Regions from separate parts of the Methylopila musalis genome, predicted to be linked through region 1. Evidence: riboswitches for the same ligand, from Rfam matches in the RefSeq annotation. Region 1 holds a riboswitch; the other holds the start of a gene.
What was found. A riboswitch is a leader RNA that binds a small molecule or an ion and turns the genes downstream of it on or off. The one in region 1 is predicted to bind thiamine pyrophosphate.
Positions count from the first base shown of each region.

Region 1 (4,009 bases):
CCGGCTCAGGGCGTCGTCCCGGAGCTTGGCCGCCGGATGACCCTTGGCGAGATCCGCCGCATGGGCCGCGATGCGGTAGGTGATGACGCCGGTCTTCACGTCGTCGCGGTTCGGCAGGCCGAGATGCTCTTTCGGCGTGACGTAGCAGAGCATGGCGGTGCCGAACCAGCCGATCATGGCCGCGCCGATGCCGGACGTGATGTGGTCGTAACCCGGCGCCACGTCGGTGGTGAGCGGCCCGAGCGTGTAGAACGGCGCCTCGCCGCACACCTTGAGCTGCTTGTCCATGTTGGCCTTGATCTTGTGCATCGGCACATGGCCGGGGCCCTCGATCATGACCTGGCAACCCTTGTCCCAGGCGATCTTGGTCAGCTCGCCCAGCGTCTCCAGCTCGGCGAACTGGGCGGCGTCGTTGGCGTCGGCGATGGAGCCGGGCCGCAGGCCGTCGCCCAGCGAGAACGACACGTCATACTTGCGCATGATGTCGCAGATCTCGTCGAAGCGCTCGTAGAGGAAGCTCTCGCGATGCCCGGCGAGGCACCAGCGCGCCATGATCGAGCCGCCGCGGGAGACGATGCCGGTGACGCGGTTCGCGGTCAGCGGCACATGGGCGAGGCGCACGCCCGCGTGGATGGTGAAGTAGTCGACGCCCTGCTCGGCCTGCTCGATCAGCGTGTCCTTGAACACCTCCCAGTCGAGCTTCAGCGGATCGCCGTCCACCTTCTCAAGCGCCTGATAGATCGGCACCGTGCCGATCGGCACCGGCGAGTTGCGGATGATCCAGGAGCGGATGTTGTGGATGTTGCGGCCGGTGGAGAGGTCCATCACCGTGTCGCCGCCCCAGCGGATGGCCCAGACGAGCTTCTCCACCTCTTCCGCCGCGCCCGAGGTGACGGCCGAATTGCCGATGTTGGCGTTGACCTTCACCAGGAAGTTGCGGCCGATCGCCATCGGCTCCAGTTCGACGTGGTTGATGTTGGCCGGGATGATGGCCCGGCCGCGCGCCACTTCCGAGCGCACGAATTCCGGCGTCACGAATTCGGGGATCTCGGCGCCGAAATCCTCGCCGTCCGCCCGGCGCTCGTCGGAGCCGGCGACCGCCGCCTCGCGGGCGAGGTTCTCGCGGAACGCCACATAGACCATCTCCTCGGTGATGATCCCGGCCTTGGCGAACTCGTACTGGGTGACGAGCTGGCCCGCGGCCGCCTCGCGGATCGCGCGGGTCGCCGGACACGGCGCCACCAGACGCTCGGCGGAGACGTTGCCGTTGTCCTCGGGCTTCACGGCGCGGCCGGCGACGCTGGCGTAGCCGCGCGCCGCGATCCACGCCTCGCGCACCGCCGGCAGGCCGTTCGCCAGATCGATCGCCGGGTCGGTCTCGGTGTAGGGGCCGGACGGATCGTAGACCCGCACCGGCGGCTCGTTCGGGTCGCTCAGCGCGATCTCGCGGAACGGCACCCGCAGCTCCGGATGGGACGCCGGCGCGGCGTAGACCTTGCGGGAGCCGAAGATCGGCCCGGTGGTGACGCTTTCCGGCGCGGCCTTCGCGTCCTTCGGCGGAACATGGACGTTCATGGGGGATCTCCTCCTCGATGTTATCGTTCAGGAGATCCGGGATGGTGACGAAAAAGTCTGGGAGGCCGCGCTCACGCCGCGCGGCCACAAGCTCCCGTCCCTTCGCCGGCATGACCCGGATCAGGTTCTAAGGGATCGGCGTCGCGCCATCTCAGCCCGGCATTGCAGCCGGACGCCCCTCGGAATGGGGGTGAGGTTAGAAGCGGTCGAAGCTCTTGTCGAGACGAAAGGTCGCGGGAGGGGCTGACGGAGGCGCGCCCACTTTCTTGTCCCGGCCCTGAGCCGGGACCCAGACGCCCGCCGTCTCAAGGCCATGGCGACGGTTTCGCGCATTCCGGAAACGCCAGCGTTTCTGGGTCCCGGCTCAGGGCCGGGACAAGAAAGTGACGGCGCATCGCAACCTCGCGCGCCCTCTCAGCCCGCGGCTCGCTTACGGCCGAATGCGCTGCGTCACGATCGCGTCGTAGAGCGCGGCGTCGAGGGGGGCGTAGCGGTTTTCGTTGGGGTGGGCGAAATAGAGCGGATCCGTCGTGCGGGCGGGGTCGGCGCCCTCGTCCACCAGATCGACCTTGCGCTGCTTCAGCGTGCCGGTGACCTCCACCTCCGGGGCGAGGCGCAGGAACACGGGGCGGGCGTAATGGGGCAGGCTGCGGCGCACGTGGTCGTGCAGGGCCTGAAGGTCGACGCCCTCCTCCGCCGGCGCGATCAGCGCCATGCCGGCGCGGCCGTCATAGCCGGGGATGCGCACGCCGTAGACGTTCACGTCCCGCACGCCCGGAAACACCGAGATCGCCTCGGAGACCTCGGAGGTCGCCACGTTCTCGCCCTTCCAGCGGAAGGTGTCGCCGATGCGGTCCACGAAGTAGAAGTAGCCTTGCGCGTCCTTGCGCATCAGGTCGCCCGTGCGGAACCAGCGGTCGCCGGGCTCGAAGGCGTCCGCCAGGATCTTGCGGCGGGTGGCCTCCGGGTCGGCGTAGCCCTCGAAGCGCATGGAGGGCTTGGACGGATCGTTGAGGATGCGCCCGATGATCTCGCCCACCTCGCCCGGCGCGCATTCGATGCAGCGCCCGTCCGGCCCCCGCACCGGCTCGCCCGCCTCCATGTCGAAGCGCACCACCTTGGTGGGGAACTTGCGCTTCATGTAGAACGGGATGCGCCCGACCGCGCCCTCGGCGCCGTCGAAGTTGAACAGCGCCACGTTGCCCTCGGTCGCCGCGTACCATTCCAGCACGCGGGGGATGCGGAAGCGCTCCACGAAGGTCGGCCACACGTCCGGCCGCATGCCGTTGCCGCAGGCGAGCCGCACCTTGTGCCGCGTCTCGCCCGCGCTCACCGGGGTGTGGATCAGGTAGCGGCAGAGTTCGCCGATGTACTCGATCATGGTGCATTCGGTGGCGGCCACGTCGTCCCAGAACGCGCTGGCGCGGAACCGCTCCCGGATCACCACCGAGGCGCCCACCAGCAGCGGCGCGCAGGCCGCGATGACGCCGCCGACCGTGTGGTACATGGGCAGGCAGTCGTACATGCGGTCGTCGGCGCGCACGCCCATCACGCCCATGAAGCCGTGGGAGATCGCCATCAGCCGGTAGTGGTTGATGTTGGCGGCCTTGGGCATGCCGGTGGTGCCGCTGGTGTAGATGAACAGCGCCCGGTCGTCGATGGAGAGCGCCGGCAGCTCCTCCGGCGGCAGCGGCGCGCCGTCGAGCGCCTCCGCGGCGTGGTCGGCGCGCGGCCCGCGCTGCGCCTCGCCGCCATGGCGACAGGCCTGCGGCCGGGGCTGATGCGTCACCCGCGCCTCCGCCTCGGCGTAGGCCGCCGCGAGTTCAGCGCCCACCACCACGTGTTTCGGCGCGACGATGCTGACGCAATGAGCGAGCGGCGCGCCGGTGAGGTTGGTGTTGAGCAGCGCCACCACGCCGCCGACCCGTGTGACGCCGACCCAGAAGGCCAGATAGTCCGGCCGGTTGAGCGACATCAGCGCCACCACGTCGCCCTTGGCGACGCCGTTCGCTTTGGCCCAGCGGGCGTAGGCGTTGGCGCGGGCGTCGAGCTCGGCGTAGGTGAAGGTCTCGCGGTCGGAGATCAGGGCCACGCGGTCGCCATGGGTCGCCGCGAGTTCGGCCACCACGTGCGGGAACACGCGCGAGCGGTTGCGCCCGATGTGGGTGGTCGCCTTCAGCGCGCGCAGAGCGCCGGTGACGCAGCGCCATTCCCGCGTGAGCCGAGACGCCCGAGCCATGAACCACCTCCCGCAGCGCGCCTTGAAGCCTGACGAAGCGGCTTCGGCGCGTTCGTATCGTTGTCCGTTCGCCGCCCATGAAGCCCGCCACGGCGGGCGGTGTCCAGAGCGGAGGGTCGCCTCAGCCGAGCAGGCCGCCCGACGATGGCGTGAGCGGGCTTGCGACCAGCGCCGCCCGGTCGGCCCGGTCCGGCG
Region 1 covers NZ_JBHTMX010000001.1:131,356-135,364, forward strand. The annotation lists gene thiC (phosphomethylpyrimidine synthase ThiC) at 1-1,575, opposite strand, end outside; TPP riboswitch at 1,656-1,765, opposite strand; gene ACFQ4O_RS00570 (long-chain-acyl-CoA synthetase) at 2,006-3,814, opposite strand; gene ACFQ4O_RS00575 (CobW family GTP-binding protein) at 3,936-4,009, opposite strand, start outside.

Region 2 (4,009 bases), on a different contig from region 1:
CGATCCGATCGCCGTCGTTGAGCGCGGTCGTGGCGCGGGCGCGGGCGGGCACGAAGGCGCCGTTCAGCGCGGTCGCCACCACGGCGTCGCCATAGTCCAGAATCTCGAGCGCCCGCGCGAGATCGGAGGCCGCGAGATCAAGCGCGTCGCCGTTCACGATCAGCTTCATGGCCGCTCCCTGTCTGTCCGAGCACGGCCTCCGCCACCGCCCGCGCGCAGGTGGGCGACAGCAGGAAGCCATGGCGATAGAGACCGTTGACGTAAGTCACGCGGCCGCGGCTTTCAACGCGCGGCAGATTGTCGGGGAAGGCCGGCCGCACGTCCGCGCGGGTCTCGAGGATCTCCGCCTCGCCGAAAGCCGGATGCAGCGCGAAGGCCGCGTTGAGCAGATCCGCCACCGAGCGCACCACCGGCCCGCGCCGCTCCGCGCTCTCGAGCATGGTGGCGCCCAGCATGAACACGCCGTCGCCGCGGGGCACCACGTAGAACGGGATGCGCGGATGCAGCAGCCGCACCGGGCGCGCGAAGGCGATCTCGGTGGTGCGGACCACCAGCATCTCGCCGCGCACGCCGCGCAGGTCCGGAACCGCCTCGCGGGCGGCGAAGCCCCGTGCGTCCACCACAGCGTCGCCCTCGGCCTCGTCCGCTGTCGCCGCGACGCCGTAGCGGATCTCGCCGCCGAGCGCGACGAGGCGGGCGGCGAGCCCGGCCAGCGCCGCGCGGGGATCGAGATGAGCCTCGCGGGGAAAGAACAGGCCGGAGCGGAAGCGGCCGGCGAGGTCCGGCTCCAGCGCCGCGATGGCCTCGGCGTCCACGGTCTCGAACGCCTCCGTGCGGCGGGCGAAGCGGGCGAGCTCGGCATGGTCGCGGGCCGGCGCCACCACCAGCGTGCCGGCCTGCGTGACACCGTCCACCGCCTCGGGCCACCAGTCGAGCGCGGTCCGGCCGTCCCGCAGCACCGCCTCGTCCGCGCTTTCCCGCTCGCACCAGGGCGCCAGCATGCCGCCGGCGGACCACGAGCAGGCGAGGGCGCCCAGACGGTCGCCGCGCTCCAGCACGGTCACGGAGACGCCGAGCAGCGCCAGCTCCTCCGCCGCGGTCAGGCCTGCGACGCCGGCTCCCAGCACTGTCACGCGCATGGGCGCGATCCTTTCCATGCAGCGGGCGCGGCGGACGGAAGAGGCGCGGGGACGGAAGCCATGGATCGTTCGCCCCGTTCCTTCGCCGGCACGACCCGGATCAGGTTCAAAGGGTCCGGCGATCGCCGTCTCAGCCCGGTCGGGGCGCCCCTCGGAGAGCCCGGACGATGGGATGCTGGAGCCGGCGTGTCAACGGGTCGCAGGCCTCCGCGCCGTGTCTCCGCGGCGTCACAGAACCGAAAAAGATGACGGGTGGACGAAATGGTGCGTTGCAAACTAAGATAGTGCTATGCAGCATAAGTAAATTGTGTGAACCTCGAAAGATTGTTGCGTAGGGCGTCGTCGTTTTGGCGTCCGCAAGCGTTCTGCTCCGGCTCGAACGTCGCTTTCGTATCGAGCCGCTCTCGCGCGGGCTCATTGCTCGCACCTGTCCACCGGGGCTTCGGCCCGCGAGGAGGAGTGAGGCGGGACCTATGGCGAACGGCTCCGGCATCGGGAAGCTGGTTTCGACGCTCGCCGTCGTGGCCTTCGCGCTCACGGTTCAGGGCGGCGCCGGCGGCATGTCGTCTCCGCCCGCCTTCGCCGCCGACGGCGCCTATTCCGGCGCGCCGCGCTGGGGCGCAGGCTCCCTCGCAGATCCCCGCCGGTTCGCCAGCGCCGAAGCCGAGGCCGCGGTGGAGAGCGCCTGCGCCTCCACGGCGCCGTTCCTGGTGCTCGACACCTTCCGCTACCACCGCGCCGCCAATCTCGACGACGACCTGACCGATCCCGATCACCCGGAGGCGGTCCGCGTCAGCCATGGCGATCTCGTGGCCGCCATCGCCGGCCTCAGCCATGCGCGGGTGACGGCCTATCAGATCGACCCGGTGTTCAACGCCGCCACGCTGGCGCGCGACATGGCGCGGCTCGCGGCCGACATTGAGTCCGGGCGGATCGAACGGCCGGCGGCCGTGATCAGCTCCATCGTGCTGCCGGTCGATCTGGACGACGTGAACCGCCAGCTCGGCCCCTCCGACCGCATCGCGCACGGCGACATCTCCCGCTTCCGGGCGAAGGCGCTGGACGCGCTGGCGCAGCTCGCGGGCGGCGACAACCCGTACCGCATCGTCCGCGACGCCATGGCGAGCCTGCGCGCGCGGGGCGTGCCGGTGTTCGTGGCGGCGGGCAACACCGCGCCCGACCGGCTGGTGAACATGCTGGCGCTGAACGAGGGCGTCTACGCCATCGGGGCGCTCGGCGCGGACGGCCGGCGCACCGACTACACCAGCACGCCGGATCTGGTGTCGGTCTGGACGCCGGGCCAGTTCGTCGTCACCGAGACCGAGGGCGGCGTCGGCCTCAACCGCGACCGGGAGCCGGTGTTCCGCGGCCCGGCCTTCGCGGAGGAAAAGGCGCTGATCGCGCGCTACGTCGGGCGTCTGCCGGCCGAGGTCGTGATCGCGCCGCCACCGGCGCTGGCGGCCCTGCCGCAGGACGCGAGCCGCCGCATGCGCCTCGGCTTCGCCCGCAAGGCGCTGCGCGAGGGCCTGTACCCCACGGCCGATCTGCTGGCGCTTTACGGCTACCCCTCCACCTCGGGCCATGTGCGGCGGTCGCTGCAGCAGGGCGCCTACATGCATTACCCTTCCGACACGATCTTCTCGGTGGACCGGGACGGACGGCTCGCCTTCGATCCGCTGGGCGACGGGCGGCCGGGGCAGCTGGCGGTGAACGACGCCACCTCCTTCGCGGCTCCCAACGTCTGCGCCTCCGGCCCCGCCGCCACGCGGGTCGCCAGCGGCGAGCCTGTGCGGGCGGCGGGCGCGCGCTAGAACACCTGGCGCGGGGACCGGGCGGGGGCGCTCCGACAGGTTGGGCTTGAGCGCAGCGCGCGGCGCGGCCAAAATCACGGCTCCGCGAGGCAGGAGTCGTCATGTCGGATCGGCACAGCATCACGCCCGAGGCGCTGGCGCGTCGCATCGCGCAGGGGCGGGGGCGCGCGCCGGCCGATCTGGTGATCAAGGGCGCCCGGGTGCTGGACGTCGCCACCGCCACGCTGTTCGAGAGCGACGTGGCGATCGCGGGCGACACGATCGTCGGCACCTTCGGAACGTACGACGGCGCCGAGATCGTCGACGGGCGCGGCCTCACCGTGGTTCCGGGCTTCATCGACGCCCACGTTCACATCGAATCGTCGCTGCTGACGCCGGCCGAATTCGAGCGCTGCGTGCTGCCCCATGGCGTGACCACCGCGATCTGGGACCCGCACGAGATCGCCAACGTGCTGGGTGCGGATGGCATCGACTACGCGCTGCGCGCGGCCGAGGCGGCGGTGATGGACATCCGGGTCAACCTGTCCTCCTGCGTGCCCGCTTCGCCGCTGGAGACCTCCGGCGCGCGGCTGGAGGTCGAGGACCTGCTGCCCTTCGTCGGACGGCCCAAGGCGCTCGGCCTCGCCGAGTTCATGAACTTTCCGGGCGTGCTGAACGGCGATCCGGGCTGCATGGCCAAGCTCGCCGCATTTCAGGGCGCCCATATCGACGGCCACGCGCCCCTGGTGCGCGGGCTCGATCTCAATGGCTATCTCGCCGCCGGCATCCGCACCGACCACGAGTCCACGTCCTACGAGGAGGCGCTCGAGAAGCTGCGCAAGGGCATGACGGTGCTGATCCGCGAAAGCTCGATCGCCAAGGACCTGCGCGCGCTCTGGTCGCTGATCACGCCCGAGACCTCCGCCTTCGTGGCGCTCTGCACCGACGACCGCAACCCGGTGGAGATCGAGGCGGAGGGCCATCTCGACCACATGATCCGCTGGGCGATCGGGCAGGGCGCGCCGGCGGCCCATGTCTACCGCGCGGCGAGCTGGTCGGCGGCGAACGCCTTCGGCCTGC
Region 2 covers NZ_JBHTMX010000013.1:1,544-5,552, reverse strand. The annotation lists gene thiS (sulfur carrier protein ThiS) at 1-169, opposite strand, end outside; gene thiO (glycine oxidase ThiO) at 138-1,139, opposite strand; TPP riboswitch at 1,200-1,301, opposite strand; gene ACFQ4O_RS03530 (hypothetical protein) at 1,613-2,950, shown strand; gene ade (adenine deaminase) at 3,052-4,009, shown strand, end outside.
Region 2: another riboswitch for thiamine pyrophosphate. It lies ahead of thiO (glycine oxidase ThiO); the one in region 1 lies ahead of thiC (phosphomethylpyrimidine synthase ThiC).